DNA from 2 places in the Chryseomicrobium aureum genome. Region 2 is predicted to be linked to the other one. Evidence: predicted binding sites of a transcription regulator. Region 2 holds the regulator's gene; the other holds the start of a gene.

Region 1 (12,366 bases), 210 kb from region 2:
CCACGTTAGTCCGCACTTTTCTTCGTGTTCCTTAAACATCGTGCAACAAACAACAGTGCATCGCTATGAAAAAGTAGGTACACGGATTCGTAAATCTAAGAACGGGGCAGGAAATGAACCGATGCTGTTGAATGTCTCGTCCTGCACAATAAAAGTAGATGAAAATAAAGTTGTACTCTCTGTGGAGTTGCTGTCTGGTGAAACGTTTAAAAGGGAGACTTATCGAGATGTTGCATTCTAGAGGGTATATCTTGCCACTCACCTTATTAATTGTTCAACTACTTCTCGTAGCCATGTTGTTTGGATCGGCGCATTACCTCGCTCAACTCAACTTTTATGATTCTCTGGAAAAAATCTATAGGGAGAAGGCAGAGCAGCGGTGGATAGTGTATACTGAAAAAAACAAATCGAAGTAAATGAGTGAGTGTAGTGAAAAAAGTCTACTTGATCGGCTTTATGGGCTGTGGAAAAACGGCAATCGGAAAGCGACTGAGCTTCGCACTTCGAATACCCTTTTATGACATGGACAAAGAAATCGTCAAACAACAAGGCATGTCCATTCCAGAAATTTTTGAACGATATGGAGAAGCCCATTTTCGAAAGCTCGAGACCGAATTTTTGGCAGGATTTAGAGATGAGTATTGTATAATCTCTACCGGTGGAGGTGCGGCTATAGCAGAAGAGAACAGGAAGCTTATGCGAGAGACAGGACTTGTATTGTTTTTAAATGCAGTGTTTCCAGATATTTGGATGCGAATTCACCGCGACAAAAATCGTCCGATTGTCCAGCGCAGTACTCGTGAACAAATTGAAAAATTGTACAACGAAAGGCTTCCTTTTTACAAAAAAGCAGCCCATATTGTCATTCGAACCGAAGGAAAAACGTTGCGACAAATAACAGAATACTGTGCATTTCAAGTAAATCGTCTAAAAGGCGAACATTAATTACTTGTTTTCGGTATGTAGTTCGTGTATAAACTCAAAAATAGAAAAAGATTGCGTTTTCAATACGTGAATGTTAGGATGTAGGTATTGAAAACAGCATAAATTGCGGATGAAGGTACGGGGAGAGAACGCATTTTGCGTCGCCGAAGGAGCAAATGTCTAGTACATGAATCTCTCAGGCAAAAAGACTCGGACTGGACGCACCTCTGGAGAGAGCTAAACACTAGCCACCAAAGAAGATAAGCCTATGGCAAAACTTTCAGGTAACAGGACAGAGACCCACGAAATTGGGTTTCTGTCTTTTTTTTATGCGAAAAATTCACAATACTATGAATTCAACTGAGGAGGAATAGATTTGAAACGTACACCTTTGTATGATTTGTATGCTGATTACGGAGCAAAAACGATTGATTTTGGTGGATGGGACCTTCCTGTGCAGTTTTCTAGCATTAAAGAGGAGCATGAAGCTGTCCGTACAAAAGCAGGCTTATTCGATGTTTCCCATATGGGAGAAGTCTGGATCACTGGGGCAGATAGTGAAGCATTCATTCAAAAGCTTGTCACGAACGATATCTCGAAGCTCGTACCTGGTAAAGCGATGTATGCGGCGATGTGTTACGAAGACGGCGGAACAGTCGATGACTTGTTAGTGTATAAATTTGATGATGAAAAGTATTTGTTAGTCGTCAATGCATCCAATATCGACAAAGACGTAACTTGGATGAACGAGCATGTCTCAGGCGACGTTCATATTGACAATCAATCGGATGACTGGGGGTTACTTGCACTCCAAGGTCCAGCAGCTCAAGAATTCCTTCAAAATTATACAGAAACACCTCTAGCAGACTTAAAATTCTTTACGTTTGTTGAGGGACAAGTCGATGGTAAAGACGTTATCATTTCTCGCACAGGGTATACGGGAGAAGACGGTTTCGAGCTATATGCAAAAAACGAAGTACTTCCTGATTTATTTACAACTCTTTTATCTTCAGGTGAAGTCGTACCAGCAGGTTTGGGAGCACGTGATACGCTGCGTTTTGAAGCATGTTTACCTCTTTATGGTCAAGAATTATCAAAAGATATCTCACCACTTGAAGCTGGAATTGGCTTTGCGGTTAAAACAGCGAAAGAAGATTTCATTGGAAAAGATGCAATTGTCGCAAAAGGCAAACCACGTAAACTTGTCGGTATCGAAATGATCGATAAAGGAATTCCTCGTCACGGATACAAAGTATTCGTTGGAGACGTAGAGGTAGGCGAAGTGACAACAGGTACACAATCGCCAACTTTAAAGAAAAACATCGGTCTTGCCCTCCTAAAGGCTGACTATACGGAACTCGGTCAAGAGGTTGAAGTTGAAATTCGTAATAAGCGTCTAAAAGCAGTGACTGTAGCAACGCCATTTTACAAGCGACAAAAATAAAAGGAGCGATCCAGTTATGATCAAACACCGTTACTTACCAATGACTGAGCAGGATCAAAAAGAAATGCTCGAAACAATTGGAGTATCTTCTATTGATGAGTTATTTTCTGATATCCCTGAAAAAGTTCGATTCAAAGGGGAGTACAACATCAAACCTGCAAAATCGGAAACAGCGTTACTAAAAGAGTTAACAAAAATGGCTGCAAAAAATGCAGACAGCCGACGTTACGCATCGTTTATCGGAGCAGGCGTCTACGATCACTTCAAACCAACGATTGTCGACCATGTGATTTCTCGCTCTGAGTTCTATACGGCGTACACACCGTATCAGCCAGAAATTTCACAAGGTGAATTGCAAGCAATCTTTGAATTCCAAACGATGATTTGTGAATTGACAGGGATGGAACTTGCGAACTCTTCTATGTATGACGGCGGAACTGCACTTGCAGAGGCTGGAAATTTAGCGGCAGGCCACACACGTCGCAAAAAGATTTTGATTTCTGAAGCTGTACATCCGGAGTACCGTGATGTTGTAAAGATGTATGCGCACGGTCAAAATATTGCTGTTGAAGTTGTTGCACAGAAAGACGGGAAGACAGACCTTGCAGCATTAAAAGAGCAATTATCAGATGAGATTGCAGCCGTAATGGTTCAATATCCAAACTTCTTTGGCCAACTTGAAGACATGCAAGCTATTTCAGACATGACGCACGAACACGGTGCACTATTCGTGAGCTCTTCCAACCCACTCGCATTAGGCGTGTTAACACCACCAGGTAAATTCGGTGCGGACATTACAGTTGGAGATGCGCAAGTGTTTGGGATTTCTGAAGCATTCGGAGGACCACACTGTGGATACTTTGCGGTTTCGGGGAAATTGATGCGTAAAGTGCCAGGTCGCTTAGTTGGTGAAACGACTGACGATCAAGGACAACGTGGCTATGTATTGACACTTCAAGCGCGCGAACAGCATATCCGTCGGGATAAAGCGACATCAAACATCTGTTCAAACCAAGCATTGAATGCATTAGCTGCAAGTGTTGCAATGACCGCTCTTGGAAAGCAAGGCACAAAACATATGGCGATTCAAAACATCGCGAAGACAGCATACGCGAAACAAGCTTTTGAAGCAGCTGGATTCAAAGTAGTATTTGATGGGGCACACTTCAACGAAATCGTTGTGAAACTACCAGGCAGTGTAGAAGGTTTGAATGTTCATCTACTAGAAAAAGAAATTATTGGTGGACTACACCTAGGCACATATTATAAAGATCTTCAAGATCACGTACTAGTTGCGGTAACTGAGCAACGCACGAAAGAAGAAATCGATGCACTTGTGCAGGAAATGGGGGCTTATTATGCATAAAGATAACCAACCCTTGATTTTTGAACTATCCACTGAAGGCCGAATCGGCTATAGCTTGCCAGATTTAGATGTACCAGAAGTTGATCTTTCTTCTCTTCTGCCTGAAGGTATGTTGCGCGCGGAAGAAGCAGAGCTTCCAGAAGTATCAGAGTTAGATATTATGCGTCATTACACGGCACTTTCAAATCGAAACCACGGTGTAGACTCAGGTTTCTACCCACTTGGTTCATGTACGATGAAATACAACCCGAAAATCAATGAGAGCGTTGCGCGTTTCCCTGGATTTGCAAACGTTCACCCATTGCAAGATGAATCATCTGTTCAAGGTGCAATGGAATTGATGTACGACCTTCAAGAGCATTTGATTGAAATTACGGGTATGGATGATGTAACACTTCAACCAGCAGCTGGAGCTCACGGAGAGTGGACTGCTCTTATGATGATTCGTGCGTTCCACGAGTCAAACGGTGATCACCATCGTACAAAAGTAATTGTTCCAGATTCAGCGCACGGAACAAACCCAGCATCAGCAACAGTTGCGGGCTTTGAAACAGTAACTGTTAAATCAGATGAGTTCGGTCTAGTGGATTTAGAAGATCTACGCCGCGTGGCGGGTGATGACACAGCTGCGCTTATGCTGACAAACCCGAACACACTCGGATTATTTGAAGAGCATATTTTAGAAATGGCGAGCATCATTCACGGTGTCGGCGGAAAGCTTTACTATGACGGAGCAAACTTAAATGCGGTTATGTCAAAAGCACGCCCTGGCGACATGGGCTTCGATTGTGTTCACTTGAACTTGCATAAAACATTCACAGGTCCTCACGGTGGTGGTGGTCCAGGTTCTGGTCCAGTTGGCGTGAAGAAAGATTTGATTCCGTTCTTGCCAGCACCAGTCCTTGTGAAAAAAGATGACCGTTACACATTTGATTACGACCGTCCACAAGCAATCGGACGCGTAAAACCGTTCTACGGAAACTTTGGAATCAACGTACGTGCATACACGTACATTCGTTCAATGGGGCCAGACGGGCTAAAAGCGGTAACAGAATATGCCGTATTAAACGCAAACTATATGATGCGTCGTTTAGAGCCGTTCTTCGACCTTCCATACAACCGCCACTGTAAGCATGAGTTTGTACTAAGTGGTCGTCGTCAGAAGAAACTGGGTGTACGTACACTGGATATGGCAAAACGCTTGCTTGACTTTGGCTATCATCCGCCAACAATCTACTTCCCGTTAAATGTAGAAGAGGGAATGATGATTGAGCCGACGGAAACAGAGTCGAAAGAAACGTTAGATGCATTCTGTGATGCATTGATTCAAATCGCAAAAGAGACAGAAGAGAATCCAGAAATGGTGCAAAATGCGCCACATACGACGGTGATCGGTCGTCTAGATGAAACGAAAGCAGCGCGTAAGCCTGTGTTGCGATATTCAAAGTAAGATGTGGAGAACGCCACTCGTGATTTTGCGAGTGGCGTTTTATTTTGTGCGTTTGGCAATTGTGTCTTAAGATTCGATGGATAAATGGAAAGATTCAGTGGCTAAGTCGAAAGATTCGACGGTTATTTCCTGACGTTCACCACTTCCTGGTATTATGGAAACTATTTCGCGCATCTTTCTAAAATCACCCAAGACCTTACCATTTAAATCATTAATCAATAAAAAACAGAATCCACTCTAAAAGGAAGAGTAGATACTGATTTCATTAACGATTTATTTGGATTTGATCTTACCTGTCCACTTACGGAAGCCGCCCTCTAACTGATAGAGCTGGTCATATCCGTTCTTTTTAAGTGTCAGTGCTGTACGGGCGCTGCGAGCACCGCTTTGACAGTACAAGTAAACGGGCTTGTCTTTGCGAATTTCTTTCATACGCGTACGCATTTGACTTGCAGGAATATTACGGGCACCTAGAATATGACCACCGTCAAATTCCTTTGGTTCACGTACATCGATTAACTGCGCTTTGCGATATCCCTGGATAAATTCATCCTGAGAGAGCGTCGTCACAGATTTCTTCATTTTCATTCCAGTAAAGAATGTGTAAATCCCAAACACAATGATGGCACCTAAAATACCTAAGACGATTTCTAACAACTTCATTACTCCCTTCTCTATTTCTATTATAATGTAGTAGTGTAGAGAGATTCAATGATAAACGGAGGCAATTCAATGACAAACACTTGGTATTTCCTTGATTCCGGTAAACAAGACGCCGCATACAACATGGCTTTAGACGAAGCGCTGCTTGAATGGCATTCGGAAGGACTCATCCCACCTATCATTCGCTTTTATCAATGGCAACCTGCTGCATTATCAATTGGCTATTTCCAACGGGTGGAACGCGACATCAATTTGCAGGCTGTAAAAGACATGGGACTTGATTTTGTAAGAAGACCCACAGGAGGACGCGCAGTATTACATGAAGATGAACTGACGTACAGCGTCATCGTCTCAGAAGACTACCCGGACATGCCTAAGACGGTAACAGAAGCGTACCGCGTGATTAGTGAAGGTATTTTACAGGGGTTTCGCAATCTCGGAATGCGGGCACAATTTTCTATTCCTAAAACGGAAAGCGATCGTGAGTCCTTAAACCAGCCAAAATCAGCTGTCTGTTTCGATGCGCCGTCTTATTATGAATTGGTTGTGGAGGGCAAGAAAGTTGCGGGATCTGCACAAACACGTCAACGTGGCGTGATTTTACAGCATGGAGCAATTCTTGTAGATTTAGACGAAGAAAAATATATTAACTGTTTTTCTTATAGTTCTGAAGACCACAAAGAAAAAGTGAAAAAGAGCTTAGGGCAAAAAGCTATCTCAATCAACAAAATAGTATCAAATCCGGTAACGGTTGATCACTGCATTCCCGCTTTCCGTGATGGCTTTGAATCGGCTCTAAATATTCACCTCACTTCTTTTTCTCTTGATGAACAACAGCAAGCATATGTGAAGAATCTAGCTGCATCAAGGTATCGCTCACCAGAATGGAATTTTAGAAAATAATCGCCACTTCTGGGCTATGGAATTCCACCGAAATAGGTTCAAAGTTTCATATTTCGAAAGAGGTAAGTTCAAACTAGACATTCAATATATTGTGCTTTATGATTTCTATATACACTATATATTGTGTCAAGAAGTGAATAATCTATTTCGGGAGGAATTTACATGGTCTCACCATCTACTCTACAAACACATCAACAAGCTATCCAACAATTGAACGAAGCAATCAAGAAATTTCCTCAAGTTCACCCCATCACACCAGATATGAAGTTAACACACAAGGGCGTCTCACGACTGGTGATGATCGACCGTTATTCCTTCAAAGATACGGAGAAAAAAACACTCCAAGCAGATGATTTTGTTGTACTAACAGTAAAAGAAGACCCAAAATTCCCTGCGCGTGGACTTGGACAAATCGTCTCGATAGATTGGGACAAGAAAACAGCTGTCGTTCGCATTGATGAAGAATATCGCAGTGCAATCGACGACCCTGAAAAAGCAAAGACAGGTGAAATCACACGACCGCTATCTGTGATTGAAAAACCACTTGAGCTTTTTTATGAGCAAATCGCTCTTCGCAATGCAACAGGACTTGCAAGTGTTGAAACGACAGAAGAAAAACGCAAAGAATGGTTCGATAAATTTTACCAACAACTTGTTTCACTCAATTTCATCCCAGCTGGACGCGTCATTTACGGAGCAGGCGCTGAAACAGACGTAACGTACTTTAACTGTTACGTGATGCCATTTGTTCCAGATTCACGCGAAGGAATTAGTGATCACCGCAAACAAGTTATGGAAATCATGAGTCGTGGAGGGGGAGTTGGAACAAATGGTTCTACACTTCGTCCTCGGAACACACTTGCACGTGGAGTGAACGGGAAGTCTTCAGGATCTGTTTCGTGGCTAGATGACATTGCGAAATTAACACATCTTGTTGAACAAGGCGGATCTCGTCGTGGAGCGCAAATGATTATGCTTGCAGACTGGCATCCAGATATTGCGGAGTTCATCATCTCTAAGATGCAAAATCCGCGAATTTTGCGGTATTTGATCGAGAATACGCATGATGAATGGATTACACAACTCGCAAAAGATAAATTAAAATTTAAGCCACTTTCCATGCAGGAAGAACAGATGTACCAAGGGATTGTCAATTACAAAGCAATTCCAGGGTTGGGCGGCTTTAGTGAAGCAATCATTCGTGATGCGGAATCTAAACTACGTGATGGTGGACACTACAGTGTTCATAATTCAGAGTTCTTAACGGGTGCGAATATTTCTGTCACACTGACGAAAGAGTTCATGCAAGCTGTTGAAGACGATGCAGAGTTTGATCTTCGCTTCCCAGCTGTTGAGAACTACTCGAAAGAAGATATGGAAGTATACAACAGAGAATGGCATAAAGTTGGAGATGTTCGCGAATGGGAGCAAATGGGCTATGAAGTGCGCACATACCGCACGATCAAAGCACGCGAGCTTTGGAACCTCATCAATATTTGTGCTACGTACTCTGCAGAGCCTGGTATTTTCTTTATCGACAATGCCAATGACAAGACGAATGCAAAAGCATACGGTCAAAAAGTAGTAGCTACAAACCCATGTGGAGAACAACCACTTGCACCATACAGTGTGTGTAATCTTGCAGCGGTCAACCTCGCTCAATTCGCACAAAAAGATACGAAAACAGTAGATTTTGAAGGGCTGAAAGAAACAGTACGTGTCGGTGTTCGCATGCAAGATAATGTAATTGATGCGACACCATACTTCTTAGAAGAGAATAAAGTACAAGCTCTTGGAGAGCGTCGTGTAGGGCTTGGCGTAATGGGACTTGCGGATCTACTGATTTACTGTGAGAAACCATATGGCTCAGATGAAGGAAATATACTCGTTGATGAAATCTTCAAAACAATTGCTGAAACAGCTTATGAGACATCTGTTGAACTTGCGAAAGAACGCGGAAGCTTCCCGTTTTTAGTCGGTGATACAGAACAAGAGACAGAGCGCCTTCGCAAAGCATTCACAGAGACAGGGTTCATGCAAGGAATGCCTGAGGCGATTCGCGCGTCTATTCTGGAATCAGGAATTCGTAACTCGCATCTATTGACAGTGGCACCAACAGGTTCTACTGGAACGATGGTTGGAGTATCGACTGGACTTGAGCCATACTTCTCGTTCACTTACTATCGTAGCGGCCGACTTGGTAAATTCATTGAAGTAAAAGCGGATATTGTTAGTGAGTACTTAGAGCGCAATCAGGATGCATCTTCTGAAACACTTCCAGAGTGGTTTGTGACGGCAATGGAATTAAAACCAGAAGCACATGCAGATGTGCAGTGTATCATTCAGCGCTGGATTGATTCATCTATCTCGAAAACTGTAAACGCGCCAAAAGGGTATACGGTTGAACAAGTAGAAGGCGTATACGAGCGTCTTTACCATGGCGGTGCAAAAGGTGGAACAGTTTATGTCGACGGTAGCCGTGACTCGCAAGTATTGACACTAAAAGCAGAAGAAAATGATATGACAGAAGTGCAAGATGAAGTAGTAGAACAAAAACGACCAATCGTTTTAATCGATACAATTCAAGATCTTCGCAGCACAAATGTGACAATCGGTTCAGAAGTTGGCAACACGTGTCCAGTGTGTCGTAAAGGGACGGTTGAGGAACTTGGTGGCTGTAACACTTGTACAAACTGTGGAGCGCAGTTGAAGTGTGGACTTTAATTCATAACTAATACGTTAAAAAGCATTTTCTCTGGTACTCTAAGGGAAAATGCTTTTTATGTGTCATTGAAGGATAGCGGAATCGTTTTCGGCTATGCTACACTAAGACTAGTGTTTAAATAGGAGGCCAACTACATGAAATTGCAAAAAGTACGCAAGTCATTAACCGATTCTTCACTATCCGCACTACTCGTCACGAACCCATACAGCCGTCGTTACTTAACAGGTTTCACAGGGACTGCAGGAGTTGCACTGATTACGGAGTCAGATGCTTTCTTCATTACAGATTTTCGTTACACAGAGCAAGCAAATGCACAAATCGAAGGCTATACAATCATTGAGCAAAAAACCACGTTAATCGAAGCAGTTGCTGAAGTTGTGAAAGAACATCAGCTAACGAAAGTCGGTTTCGAGCAAGAAGCGATGTCTTATGCCGAGTATGATCGTTACCAAAAAGCACTCGAAACAGAACTTGTTCCGACTTCTGGAATTGTTGAAAAAATCCGCTTGATTAAGAGCGAAGACGAGCTTACTATTATTAAGCACGCATGTAAAATTGCAGATGATGCATATGAACATATCTTGACGTTCATCAAACCAGGGATGACAGAACTTGATGTCTCAAACGAATTAGAGTTCTTCATGCGAAAGCAAGGTGCAACTTCTTCTTCATTCGATATCATTGTAGCCTCCGGTGTCCGTTCAGCACTTCCTCACGGTGTCGCAACACATAAAGTGATTGAGTCAGGCGATTTTGTTACACTGGATTTCGGTGCTTATTACAATGGGTATGTCTCGGATGTAACACGTACTCTTGCAGTAGGTGAACCCACTGATCAGCTGAAAGAAATTCATCAAGTCGTACTGAAGTCTCAATTGCTTGCACTTGAAAAAATCAAACCGGGTATGACAGGGAAAGAGGCAGATGCTATTTCTCGCGACTACATCGCATCAAAAGGATATGGCCAGGCATTTGGTCATTCACTTGGTCACGGAATTGGTTTAGAAGTACATGAAGGACCTGGATTGTCATCTCGTTCAGATGTTGTATTAGAGCCAGGAATGGTTATCACAATTGAACCAGGAATTTATCTTCCGGGAATCGGTGGTGTGCGCATTGAAGATGACGCCTTAGTCACAGAAACAGGCGTTGAAAAACTGACGCATACATCAAAAGAATTAGTTATTTTATAGGGGGAAATCACATGATTTCAGTAAACGATTTTAAAACAGGCCTGACAATCGAGTTTGATGGCAACTTATACCGCGTTATCGAGTTCCAACACGTAAAACCAGGTAAAGGCGCTGCATTCGTTCGCTCGAAACTTCGCAACCTTCGCAGTGGTTCAGTGAATGAGCGTACATTCCGTGCAGGTGAAAAAGTAGAGAAAGCACAGATCGATACGCGCAAAATGCAGTATCTTTATGCAAATGGTGACATGCACGTATTCATGGATACAGAAAGTTACGATCAAGTCGAGCTTCCTGAAACGTCTATCGAATATGAGTTGAAGTTCTTGAAAGAAAACATGGAACTAAGCATTATCCAATATAAAGGCGAAACGCTTGGCGTCGAGCTACCAAACACTGTCGAGCTTGAAGTAATCGAGACAGAGCCAGGAATCAAAGGAGATACGTCTGGTGGCGGTTCAAAAACTGCGAAACTTGAAACCGGTGTAATGGTTACTGTTCCTTTATTCATCAATGTTGGAGATCGTTTGATTATCAATACTTCAGAAGGCGCATACGTATCTCGCGCTCAATAATTTCTCATTCATCACTCGGCTATCCGGAAGTTTTGGTGAGAATTCAAGAAGATCACGTGTTAGTGAATGTATCGGCAGAGGTGGTCAGTCCAGAAAGAGCGAATGACATTATCTACGCAGTGAAAAAAGAATATCCCGAAGCTGCTAAAGTCCAAGTCGACTATTCAGCGTATTAAAGACTCGCCTTGTGCGAGTCTTTTTATTGTTTGAAAAGTGGGAAATATAAGAGCAGGTACTAAAAAAGAGTGCGCGTTTTGTTGAAAAACGGTAGAATAGACTGTGGAAGAATGTCATTACTAAAATAGGGGAGTTTGATAGCAATGAAAATTCAAGAAATCCGAGAAATTATCAAATTAATGGATCAATCATCATTAGATGAATTTGTATTTGAATCAGAAGGCACAAAACTAAAACTAAAAAAACATGGCATCACGACGACGGTAGTAGAAGCACCTGTTGCTAAACCATCTGCACCACAAGTTGCTGCTCCAGTCGCTGAACAAGCAGCTCCGGCTCAAGAGGAATCAAAAGCAGCCTCTGAACAATCAGCTCCAGCTGCTGATACATCTGCCTATAAAACAATTACTTCTCCAATGGTTGGAACGTTCTATGAAGCTTCTTCTCCAGACGCAGATGCATACGTAAAAGTAGGGGACAAAGTTACTGCAACTTCAGTCGTGTGTATCGTTGAGGCGATGAAACTATTTAATGAGATAGAGGCTGAAATCGAAGGAGAGATCGTCGAGATTCTCGTAAAAGACGGCCAATTAGTAGAATACGGTCAGCCATTGTTCTCTATTAAATAATTCATCGAAGAGGTGACGACTATGAAAAAAGTATTGATTGCCAATCGTGGCGAAATCGCAGTGCGTATAATCCGTGCTTGTAAAGAGATGGATATCCAAACAGTCGCCGTCTATTCTGAAGCTGATAAAGAAGCACTGCATGTGCAACTAGCTGACGAGGCCTATTGCATTGGACCCCGCACATCAAAAGATTCATACTTACATTTCTCAAACATTATGAGCGTTGCAAAACTAACTGGAGCCGACGGGATTCACCCAGGGTATGGGTTCCTCGCAGAAAATGCAGACTTTGCAGAACTATGTGAGACTTGCAACATCAA
Region 2 (12,366 bases):
TTAAGACCGAACATTAAACGGCTGTAAGAAAGACCATTCAAACGTGCTGCCGCGTTGATACGTGTGATCCATAATTTACGGAAATCACGTTTCTTTTGACGACGGTCACGGTATGCGTACATACCAGACTTCATAACTGCTTGGTTAGCAACTTTATAAAGTGTGTGTTTTGAACCGTAGTATCCTTTAGCTAATTTAATGACTTTTTTACGACGCTGACGCGTTACTGTTCCACCTTTTACACGTGGCATATTAAACAACCTCCTGCTATTTCATTTATAGTCGAATTACTTCATGTACGTTAATAGTGTGCGGATGCGCTTGTAGTCGCCTGAAGAAACTACTTTAAGCTTGCGAAGTTTACGTTTCGCTTTTGTAGATTTGTTTCCAAATAAGTGGCTACCATATGCACGGTCGTGCTTAAGTTTACCAGTACCCGTCTTTTTGAAGCGCTTAGCTGCTCCACGGTGAGTTTTCATTTTCGGCATGTCGAATTCCTCCTAAACAATTTCTAAATGCTTATTTCTCGTTCTTTGGCGCTAAAACCAAGAACATGCTGCGTCCGTCCATTTTCGGTTTCTGCTCTACAGTAGAAACCTCTGCACATGCTTCTGCAAAACGATCAAGGACACGTTGTCCAATCTCTTTATGCGTAATCGCACGGCCTTTGAATCGGATCGATGCTTTCACTTTGTCCCCTTTTTCAAGGAACTTAATGGCATTACGAAGTTTCGTTTGGAAATCATGTTCGTCAATCGTCGGGCTCAAACGAACCTCTTTCAATACAACGATTTTTTGATTTTTACGAATCTCGCGATCTTTTTTCTGCTGTTCGAATTTGAATTTACCATAATCCATAATACGAGCAACAGGTGGCTTGGCTTGAGGGGCCACAAGGACAAGGTCTAAGTTAACGCGAGCAGCAATCTCGAGTGCTTCGTTACGTGTTTTGAGTCCAAGCTGATCACCATTTTGGTCAATTACACGAATTTCTCTTGCACGGATGCCTTCGTTTACATACATGTCTTTGCTAATAATAATCCACCTCCAAATAGTATCGCGAATACAAGGTCGGGTATGAAGTGCAGTTGCTATTCACAACTTGTACCCATATAAAAAGCGGGCAGACATCTCTGTCTGCCCGCCGCTATACGACATGCAAAATTGCATGTGAAAGTCGTTCTTGTGCGAACCAGTCAACAAAGAGTCGAACAGGTGAGAAGCGGGCAGCCTCTTCTTATACCACAAACATGTATTCAATAACCTTATTTACTATAGCACCTGAATAATCAGTTGTCAACAGATGACTGCACTTCTTTTACAATATGCGCAAAGAAGTCTTCAAATGCCATGCTCTCTGATTTTTGTTCACCGTATTTACGGACGTTCACTTCGCCTGCTTCTTTTTCTTTATCCCCAAGAACCAGCATATACGGAATCTTTTGCATCTGGGCCTCACGAATCTTGTAGCCAAGTTTCTCTTCACGGTCATCAATGTGCACTCGGAAGCCTTTTGATTTGAATTTCTCTTCTAATTGCTTCGCGTAGTCATGGTGTACTTCGTTTGAAACCGGAATAATCTGTACTTGGACTGGAGCCAACCATGTTGGGAACGCCCCTTTGTACTCTTCAATAAGGAAGGCAACAAAGCGTTCCATAGTAGAAACGACTCCACGGTGGATAACGACTGGGCGATGTTGCTTTCCATCTTCTCCGATATAGTTCAAGTCAAAGCGTTCTGGAAGAAGGAAATCAAGTTGTGCAGTCGACAACGTCTCTTCTTTTCCAAGAGCCGTTTTGACCATGACATCAAGCTTTGGTCCGTAGAATGCTGCTTCGCCTTCAGCTTCATAGTACTCAAGACCAAGCTCGTCCATCGCTTCTTTTAACATCCCTTGTGCACGTTCCCACATTTGATCGTCATCGAAGTATTTCTCAGTGTCAGCCGGATCTCGGTATGACAAACGGAACGAGTAATCTTCTAAGTTAAAGTCTTTGTATACTTCTAAGATTAATTGAACAACGCGTTTGAACTCTTCTTTGATCTGGTCTGGACGAACGAAGATATGCGCGTCATTTAAAGTCATGCCGCGAACGCGTTGCAACCCGGATAGAGCACCTGACATCTCGTAACGGTGCATTGTGCCAAGCTCTGCAATGCGAATCGGCAAGTTCCGGTACGAGTGAATGCCGTTTTTGTAAATCATCATGTGATGCGGGCAGTTCATCGGACGAAGAACAAGCTCCTCATTGTCCATTGCCATCACAGGGAACATGTTTTCCTGATAGTGATCCCAGTGACCACTTGTCTTGTATAGTTCCACATTCGCCATGATTGGTGTATACACATGATCATAGCCAAGTTGTACTTCTTTATCGACGATGTACCGTTCGATGATGCGGCGGATTGTTGCGCCTTTTGGAAGCCATAATGGAAGCCCTTGTCCCACTTTCAAATGATTCATAAACAAATTGAGCTCTTTTCCGATTTTGCGGTGGTCACGTTCTTTTGCTTCTTCAAGTAAACGAAGATGTTCTTTCAAATCTTCTTTCGTGAAGAATGCAGTCCCGTAAATACGCTGAAGCATCTTGTTGTCACTGTCTCCACGCCAATAAGCACCGGCAACACTCAATAATTTGAACTCTTTTAACTTCCCAGTTGATGGCACGTGTACACCACGACAAAGGTCGAAGAATTCACCTTGCTCATAAATCGATACTTGTTCATCCGCTGGAATCGCCTCAAGCAATTCGAGTTTATAAGGATCCTCAATTTCAGAAAAACGTGCATAGGCTTCGTCACGCGATACATCGTGTCGTGTGATTGCAATATTTTCGTTAATGATTTTTTTCATTTCTTTTTCAATTGTAGGAAGATCTTCAGATGTGATGGCAGTCTCCGAATCAATATCGTAATAGAATCCACCTTCAATAACTGGACCTACACCAAGCTTTGCATCTGGATATAGTCGTTTCACAGCTTGCGCTAACAAATGGGCGGATGAATGACGTAAAATTTCAAGTGCGTCGGGTGCGTCGGGTGTGATGATTTCCATCTTTCCACCTTCAGCAAGCGGTGCTTTTAAATCAACAAGTTTGCCATCGATCTTAGCAGCGAGCGCTTTTTTTCGAAGTCCTGGACTGATTGACTGAGCAACATCTTCCATCGTTGTGCCTTGTTCAAACTCCTTAACAGCGCCGTCTGGATAAATCAATTGAATCATACGAATCTCTCCTTTTCATGTGGTGCAGAACGCAAAAAATCCCCGTCCCAATAAAGGGACGAGGAATAAATTCGTGGTTCCACCCTTCTTCTGTCTACACGGATGCAGACGAAGCTCTACGTCGGATAACGGCCGGTGCCGGTATGCATTGGTTTGCATACTGTTCAGAGGTGGTAATTTAAGGGCTATCCATAAGAAGCTCACAGCCTAGGCTTCTCTCTCTAAAATGGCAGGACCAAAAATCATGTCCTCGTCACTACATGTAACGATTATGAAAATTAGTATACCGATACGGGCACGATTGTGCAAGACTTATTTCAGGATGACCTCTGGACGCTTGAGTGGTGTACCCAACATGTCGCAAGGGCGGCCAATCTTGGATATCTTTCCTTTGTCGAGTTTGACGATGCGATCCGCAATCGTATGTGCATCATCTTCATCGTGTGTCACAAAAATCGAAGTGATCTGAGCACGTTTTAAAATCGAGTACAATTCTTCTCGGATTTTGTATTGCAGTTCTTTATCTAAATTTGAGAACGGCTCATCCAGCAGTAACAACTTCGGATTTGGCGCTAAAGCACGTGCGAGAGCTACACGTTGTTGCTGCCCACCACTTAGTTGATGCGGATACCGTTTCTTATATTCCGTCATCTCAACTAATTCTAACACTTCATTTGCACGCTTCAATCGGTCCGTGCGTGATAATTTGCTAAGACCAAATTTCACGTTATCGAGCACTGTCATATGTGGGAAGAGTGCATAGTCTTGGAACACCAGTCCAATCCCCCGCTTTTCGGGCTGCACGAAATGATTTTCATTAAACAATACGTCATCGTATAATTGAAATTTTCCTTTAGAAGGAATTTCAAGACCTGCTAAGATCCGAAGCATTGTGCTCTTGCCACTTCCACTTCGTCCGAGTATCGAAATCACTTCCCCAGTCTCGATCGACATCGAAAAATGATCAATTGCTAAATCTTTGCTGTTGCGGTACGAAAAACATACATCTTTTATCTCAATCGTCATTTCGCATTCTCCTTATCCAGAAGTTTATAAAACACAAAGATGGCCAAGGCACTCATCGCGATGATGATAATGGACGGTTGACTCGCTTGCATGATTTTTTCATCGCTGGCATACTGGAATGCTTTTGTTGCGAGTGTATCAAAGTTAAATGGACGTAAAATCAGCGTAAGTGGTATTTCTTTCATAATATCAACAAACACTAGGATGAAGCCAGAAATAATAGCTCCTTTTAATAATGGGATGTCGACCTTGAAAAATGTCTTTGTCACCGATGCACCGAGCATTCGGGAAGCCAAACTAAAATTGACACCAATCTTATCGTAGCCTGATTCAACCGCATTGTAGCCGATTGCAAAGAATCGCACGATGTACGCTACAATTAGCATCACGACGCTTGTGCTCAGTACAAGTGACGAGCTAAAGCCCCCCGCCGCATAAAGTGGCGCAAGTTGACGGTCTAACCAAATGAACATCGTCACAATTGCCACGGCGATGACCGCACCTGGAATCGAGTACCCGACAATTGTAAACTTCGGCAAGATCTTTCCGATACGTCCTCGTGTGAAGCGCTGGAAGTTCCCAACGATTAATGCGCCAATGACAATTACAAATGCAGCTACTCCCGCAACATATACCGAGTTTCGAATGTACGTTGTAAATTCACCATTAGGAATAGACCCCCATGTCAACACAAACCAATCGACAAGTTGAATGACAGGAATCAAGAATGCCAAGCTGAAAATAAACGTTACATAACCGAATGCTCCCCATTTTTTAAACCCCTTCAGTTGGACTTTCGGAAGCGGATTCACTTTTGTGTTCGAGTAACTAAATTGTTTTGTTCCGCGTAACAGCTTCTCAATGACGAGCATCAACACAACAAACGTCATCAAAGATCCTGCTAGCTTGATTGCTGCATCTATATCCCCGAGTCCAAACCAAGTTTGAAAGATTGCTGTACTAAACGTCTGGATGCCATAGTATTTCACAACAGCGTAATCATTAAGCACTTCTAGTGATACTAAGCTTACCCCACCAATAATGGCAGCACGTGAGATCGGCAACACTACTTGCAAGAATATGGACCATGGCCCTTTTCCAAGTAGTTTAGCGCTTTCAACAAGTGACGCCGCTTGCTGGGACAAGAATACTCGTGTGATGGTGTAAACATATGGATACAGGAACATCGTATAAATGAAAATAGCTCCTGGAATATTCATAATGTCAAAGAACCGTTGATCGACTTGAACATCGAAAACGTTCCGTAATGTCGATTGGATAATACCTGTGTAGCTCATCATACCAGAGTATGTATAGGCCGCTATGAACGGCGGAATCGACAATGGTAAAATCAACGCCCATTTGTAGAACCGACTGAATGGAAACTCATACTGGGCAATCAACCAAGCAAGGCTCGTTCCAATTACAATGGTTCCAATTGCCGTGTAGAAGACCAACAGGAAAGTGGTTTCCATATAGTTCCACAGCATATATTCTTGAATATGCTCCCAGTTCTCACTTGCTGGTGCTACTAGTCCACTGATAATGGGTAGCATTGGTGAGAGTAAGGAAAGTACGATGATGACCGAGAGGATAGTCCACCCGTTCAAGTAATACGATAGTTTTCTCACGTGGCTTCAGGCCCTTCTGAAATCCGATTTCTTCGCGAGTTTCATTATAGCATGACCAATGCCCTGGTGTATGTGAAATGATACTCATTCTCGATGAATGTTCACAACTTAGCAACTATTTGGTTTTTGACCCCCCTACGGTCAGGTCACCTTTTCCTGGCAAAAGATACCTGTCACCTTCTACTTCTTTAAGGCCCGAGAGCCGGCAATTAACGACTGTAATCATATATTTAACGACCGTGAACTGGTATTTAACGACCGTAGACCCTCGTTTAGCGCCCCAAATGATTTTATGGAAACTAATTGCTTGAAATTTGAACCCCCTACGGTCAGGCCACCTTTTCCTGGGGGAGTTTCCCTGAGCCTCCCCACGTAAGCTGAAAGAAGAACACTTTCAGCTTCGTTGCCGGGTCTCAGGAAAACTCCGATTGCCCGGGAAAAGGCAACCTGACCTCCGGGTGTTCAAACTTTCAGGACAAATCAAGAACACTAAAAAAGCCCCCGAAATGGGAGGCTCACTGTATTATTTCCAACCTACTTGGTTGAAGATCATAATTGTTTTTGCATTGTTCGTACCAAGCTCAGACAAAGGAATGTCTTGCTCTTTGAAGTCGCCCCAAGACTGAAGAAGTTCAGAAGCTGGTACACCTTCATTTACTGGGTATTCATAGTTTGTTTCTGCAAACACTTCTTGTGCTGCATCTGCTGATAAGAACTCAAGAAGCTTAATAGCATTCTCTTTGTTTTTCGAACCTTTTACAACACCCGCACCTGAAATGTTCACGTGTGTTCCAGTTGTTTCTTGGTTCGGGAAGAAGACGCCTAAGTTTTCAGCGACTTTTACTTCTTCTGGGTCTTCAGAGTTTAACATTTGGCCTAAGTAGTATGTGTTCATGATGGCAACATCACCGATACCAGCTGCGATTGCTTTCGCTTGGTCACGGTCTCCACCTTCAGGGTCACGCGCGAAGTTATTTACTAAACCTTCTGCCCACTCAGTAGCTTTTTCTTCTCCATCGATTGCGATGAATGAAGCAAGTAGTGATTGGTTGTACACATTTTCAGATGAACGGATCAACACGCGGCCATTCCACTCGTCTTCTGTTAATGCTTCATATGTTGAAAGGTCTTCCGGTTGAACAGTGTCTTGGTTGTATACAAGAACACGTGCACGTTTTGTTAGACCAAACCATTGGTTGTCCCCATCACGGTACTTCTCAGGAATTTGCTCATTTAAAACATCACTTTCCGCAACTTCCAAAACGCCTTCTTCTTTCGCACGGAACAAACGACCTACGTCAGCTGTGTATAGAAGATCTGCTTCAGTTGCTTCGCCTTCACGCTTGATGCGCTCGAGCAGCTCATCAGCTTCACCTTTGATTACGTTTACTTTGATTCCAGTTTCTTCAGTGAACTGTGCATATAATTCGTCATCCACATCGTAGTGACGGCTTGTATAAAGGTTTACTTCGCCAGACTCCTCAGTTGCTGCTGGTTCAGTAGAAGATTCTGTTTCAGCTGGCTCGTTGTTAGAAGAACAAGCTGCTAGGAATAGTGCCAAGATGGCAATCAGTGAGAATAATTTCTTCATGATATAGCTCCTTTTTAATTGATAATGAATTTCATTTCCATGGATTAGTATAGCGTCATTGAGAATGAAAATCAACAAAAAAGACGAAAAAGTTTAGTAACTTTCTCGCCAGTTCTTTCCTTGCAATTGTATAGGAGTTGTAAGAGCTTTGATTCGTTCCATGATACGTCCTGCTTTCACAGGCTCTTTTTCACCTCGTTGTGTGGTTGTAAAATGGTGTTTGAGTTCATCATACGTAAAGTTTGAAGAGATGAATGTTGGAAGTCCTTGAGCCATTCGATGTTGCAAAATCGTGCCGATAATATCATCCCGGGTCCAACTCGACATGGTCTCTGCTCCTAGATCATCAAGCATCAATACAGGTGCATTTTTCACCACTTCCATTTTCTCACTGAGAGAATTCTCTTGAATGGACTGACGCATCTCACGCAGAAACTCAGGAACGTAGACTAAGACCGTAGCAACTTGACGGTCTGCTAACTCGTTTGCAATCGCCCCGAGAATATAGGATTTGCCGACACCAAATGGCCCGTGCACATAAAGACCTTTCGTCGGAAGTTCTCCTGAGGATTCATACGAATCTATAAACGTTTTCGCAGCGCGAATTGCGAGCACGCGCGAACCATCCGTCAAATCGACATTCGAGAAAGTGGCCTGCAACACGTCTTTTGGCATATGCATACTGTGTATCATAGCAGAAATCGATTGGCGCTCGTCTTCGATGCGGCCGTTTCGGCAACGAAGATAGTCAAGTTCAATACGTCCTCTTCCCATTACAAGACGCGGTTCGAAGCCTTTAATCAGATTCACACAACCGGCAACATTGGGACAGCCTTTGCAGTCGTGGGTCTGCTCGATGTATTCATACAGTTTGCTCATACTCGATTCCAATACAGCAGGAGATACTTCCGCCTCATTTTCTTGTAGAAACTCTTGGATATCTCGATTTTCTAATACTTCTCGTTTCATTTCTTCCATTCGTGTCGCAAACGAAGGATTTGAAATCATCCGTTTAAGCGTTCGATTGATGGGTTCCACTTCGATCACCGGCCTTTCGTTGCGCTGATTTCAGCAAGCAACTTTTGACGTTCTGCTTCTATATCTATAGAGTCATCCACTTTACTAGCTTTTGGTTTTTGATCTAACCAGTCCGGAACCTTCTCTTGACGTTTATATGGTTTCCCGGAGGCACTTTGAGCGGTCTCTCCATTTTTCCATTTCATGTATTGCGTATGTTCTTTACGCGCAAGTTCCATTGCTTCTTTTGCAGTCTTGACATTTTTACGCACCCAATGAGAGGCAATTTTTTCAGCGAACGATTTCGTGAGTTTCATGTCCGTCCGCAACATGACGTATTGGATGAGAACATTGATTACACCGACTGGCATTTCGTAAACGGTCGCAAATCGATTGACCAGTTCAACGTCTGCTGGGAACGGCTCTTTTCCACCCGCACTATCACGAAGCACATCAAGCGGCGCACTTTCCTCTAGATAAACAAGATACTCTTGTTCTTTTGAAAGTTTGGGAGACGCCGATTCTGGAGAATTCTCACGTTGCACTTCAGGTGTTTTAATTGATTGCAATCCGACTTGTTCCCTCGCATGCAATTTAAAATAATCTTCACAAGATTTTTTTAGACGCTCCGGAGAGATTTTTGTCGGATCTTCGACTGCGAGGAGAATAATTTTTTGCATATCGAGCGGTGAAAAACTATATAAAAATGCAAGCTTTGCAATCAGTTGTTTAATGTCCGTCGTCAGCAATTTTCTTGGTAATAGATGCTCACTTAATCCGTCGAGTAGGAGTTGGAAGTCAAATTCATGCTCAAACTCATAATTTTGTGTTTTGGGTTGGCGGATATCACGTGTAGCACGCGTATTTTTTAAGTTTGGTTGGAATACATCCGTGAATGTGCGAGTCACTTCTAGTGCAGATGATTTCCACGTGTTAGAAGGTAAATAGCGTTTTTCAAGATTTTTAAACCCTTGATCGCCTACTTTATTCCATAGAAACACGGATAATAACGGGTCAGCAAAAAAACTTTGAGGTGAAAGTGGCTTTTGAACTTCGTAATAGAATGTCCGTGTTTCACCAGAATCACTCCGCCAAGTGCGTAGTAGACCGATTGCCTCCAAATGCGCGCGTGCTTCAAAGATTCGATTGATTGATAAGGATAGCGCATTCATCAAAGTATAGTGTGAATACTCTACTTGTTGAGTTCCCGTCATCGTCCAAAGGTGCTGATACAGTGTAAAAGCTTCCGGACCAATAAGTGGTTGATAAAGTAGCGTTACTGTTTGTAGATCGTCACTGGATAGAGGAGCAGCGACACGGGTTTGAAAGTGATCCATCGGTTGCAGTTCGTTGTGTACCATCTGCTCTCCTCCTTTTAGTGTTGAGTGGGGTTACGTTTTAAAAGTTCACGGACCTCTTCCATGAACACATTGATGTCTTTAAATTGACGGTAGACAGATGCAAAGCGTACATATGCGACTTCATCGACAGCCGCCAATTTTTCCATGACTTGCTCGCCCACCACTTCAGATTTGATTTCCGAATTGCCTGTACGACGCAGTTCTTTCTCAATCGTAAAAACGACTTCTTCTAATTGTTCGAGTGTCACCGGGCGTTTTTCACATGCACGGATCAAACCACGTAACATTTTTTCTCGACTGAATTCTTCACGCGAGCCATCTTTTTTCACGACGATGAGTGGGGTTTCTTCTACTTTTTCAAACGTTGTAAACCGAAAGCCGCACTGCTCACATTCTCGTCTTCTTCGGATGGATTTATTTTCGTCAACCGGTCGTGAATCGACTACTTTCGTGCCGTTGTATTGGCAGGAAGGACATCTCATAATTAGCGCTCCTATATGCTCGTATTTCATTCATTATACTAAAGTTAGGCCTATTCTGCACCCACAGAAAAAGCAGAGGGAGATTCCCCTCTGCTTGTAAATTACACAGTTTGTAATGATTTTGCTGCAACTGGGCCCATACCACGTGGAAGCTCAATCAATTCACGCGTTTTCGCGTTCAAAGCTTCGGCAATATAATTGGCTGCAATTGTTGGATCTAGGTCACCGCATGTATAAACATCGATACTTGCGTAACCGTGTTCCGGAAAGCTGTGAATCGTTAAATGTGATTCAGAGATGATGACGACTCCACTTACACCTTGTGGCGCAAACTTGTGAAACGCAACTTCGCGGACTTCCGCACCTGATTTAAGTGCAGCATCTACAAAAGTTTGTTCGATGAAGTTCATGTCATTCAGCTTGTCAAAATCGCATTCCCACAGTTCAGCAATGATGTGACGTCCCATTGTTTCCAATGTCCGTTTCCCCCTTTGACTGGATTTTTTAATCAAAGTGACTACCACGGGGGAAAGTTAGTCCAGAGAGGTCCTAACCCTTTAAGTAGCCGGTGCTATTTGGCACGATTTTCATTATAGGACGCCTTGTCGGGAAATGCAATAGAATTTTGATTTTCTAGTAAAAAAGAAGCCTCTCCATTAAGAGAGACTTCCATTCATCCGTACACTATTAAGCTGTAATAGCTTCCAAAGATTTTGCGACACGCTGTGTTAAATCTACAACACGTGCAGAGTAGCCCCACTCGTTATCGTACCAAGCAAGCACTTTTACTTTGCGCTCACCGATTACCATCGTTGTTAACCCATCAACCGTAGCAGAAGCAGTCGTTGTGTTGAAATCAACGGATACTAATGGATCTTGCGTAATTGCTAAAATCCCGTTCATTGAACCAGCTGCCGCTTTTTCAAACGCCAAATTCACTTCTTCGACCGTCACATCACGCTCGACATCCACAACTAAATCAACTAGTGAAACGTTAGGTGTAGGAACGCGAAGTGCTAGACCATGCATCTTCCCTTGCAACTCTGGTAACACTAATGTTAGGGCTTTTGCAGCACCTGTAGAAGTTGGAATGATCGATTGTGCACATGCACGTGCACGACGAAGATCTTTATGTGGGTTGTCTAAGTTATTTTGATCATTCGTGTATGCATGAACTGTTGTCATCAAACCGTTTACAATGCCGAATTCATCATTTAATACTTTCGCTACAGGAGCTAGACAGTTGGTTGTGCAGCTAGCATTTGAAATAACGTCATGCTTTTCTAAATCAAGTTTGTCGTCATTTACACCTAAAACGACCGTGATGTCTTCATTTTTACCAGGAGCCGTCAAAATGACTTTCTTTGCACCAGCTTCTAAGTGAAGAGCTGCACCCGAGCGCTCGTTGAACTTACCCGTTGCTTCGATGACGATGTCGACACCCATCTCTTTCCATGGAAGGTTTGCTGGATTGCGATCGCTCACGATTTGAATGCGCTTTCCATTTACGATAAGCGCGTTTTCAGCTGTTTCGACTTCCCCTTGGAAAGTACCATGTACTGAATCGTAGCGAATCAAATGTGCTAGAGTTTCAACTGGGTAGCTCGCGTTGATTGCTACAATGTTTACATCATCCTTTAAAATCGCTTGGCGGAAAACCATGCGTCCAATTCGTCCAAAACCGTTAATCGCAATAGAAGCTGTCATATATACCGTTCCTCCTGTTAACTATGTGATACTAATTCACTTAATATGCAATTAGTATAACACATTAGAGTCGTTATGGTACGCTAATCCAAACATTCTAAAAAAGTTCAATTATTCTGAAAGCGATTTCATCCAGTTGTTCACAAGTGCATCCACTTGAGCCTCTAATTCTTCTAAAGTTCCATCATTTCTAATCACTTCATCCGCCCATTTGGCTTTATCATCGATTGATAACTGAGAATTCATTCGCTCCAGAGCCTCTTGTTCGGACAATCCATTCCGAGCCATCAGACGATGCTTCTGAATCTCTCTAGAAGTAGCGACAAC

Evidence for each region. The regulator NrdR, encoded in region 2, represses ribonucleotide reductase genes. The targets are predictions, from matches to a motif close to AACACNATATATNGTGTT.
Region 1: a site for NrdR is predicted at 6,861-6,878, ahead of ACF3OH_RS07270 (vitamin B12-dependent ribonucleotide reductase). Genes of this name have one in related genera too.

What each region holds. Positions count from the first base shown of each region.
Region 1 covers NZ_CP171117.1:1,374,509-1,386,874, reverse strand. The annotation lists gene ACF3OH_RS07305 (competence type IV pilus minor pilin ComGF) at 1-241, shown strand, start outside; gene ACF3OH_RS07300 (shikimate kinase) at 430-945, shown strand; glycine riboswitch at 1,055-1,146, shown strand; gene gcvT (glycine cleavage system aminomethyltransferase GcvT) at 1,295-2,368, shown strand; gene gcvPA (aminomethyl-transferring glycine dehydrogenase subunit GcvPA) at 2,388-3,734, shown strand; gene gcvPB (aminomethyl-transferring glycine dehydrogenase subunit GcvPB) at 3,727-5,184, shown strand; gene ACF3OH_RS07280 (rhodanese-like domain-containing protein) at 5,458-5,847, opposite strand; gene ACF3OH_RS07275 (biotin/lipoate A/B protein ligase family protein) at 5,917-6,750, shown strand; gene ACF3OH_RS07270 (vitamin B12-dependent ribonucleotide reductase) at 6,913-9,474, shown strand; gene ACF3OH_RS07265 (M24 family metallopeptidase) at 9,610-10,668, shown strand; gene efp (elongation factor P) at 10,680-11,240, shown strand; gene ACF3OH_RS07255 (hypothetical protein) at 11,276-11,416, shown strand; gene accB (acetyl-CoA carboxylase biotin carboxyl carrier protein) at 11,561-12,046, shown strand; gene accC (acetyl-CoA carboxylase biotin carboxylase subunit) at 12,068-12,366, shown strand, end outside.
Region 2 covers NZ_CP171117.1:1,585,318-1,597,683, forward strand. The annotation lists gene rplT (50S ribosomal protein L20) at 1-251, opposite strand, end outside; gene rpmI (50S ribosomal protein L35) at 288-488, opposite strand; gene infC (translation initiation factor IF-3) at 520-1,038, opposite strand; ribosomal protein L20 leader region at 1,106-1,245, opposite strand; gene thrS (threonine--tRNA ligase) at 1,290-3,224, opposite strand; gene ACF3OH_RS08335 (ABC transporter ATP-binding protein) at 3,537-4,250, opposite strand; gene ACF3OH_RS08340 (ABC transporter permease) at 4,247-5,806, opposite strand; gene ACF3OH_RS08345 (extracellular solute-binding protein) at 6,405-7,472, opposite strand; gene dnaI (primosomal protein DnaI) at 7,566-8,510, opposite strand; gene ACF3OH_RS08355 (replication initiation and membrane attachment family protein) at 8,516-9,850, opposite strand; gene nrdR (transcriptional regulator NrdR) at 9,865-10,332, opposite strand; gene speD (adenosylmethionine decarboxylase) at 10,434-10,808, opposite strand; gene ACF3OH_RS08370 (glyceraldehyde-3-phosphate dehydrogenase) at 11,020-12,039, opposite strand; gene coaE (dephospho-CoA kinase) at 12,151-12,366, opposite strand, start outside.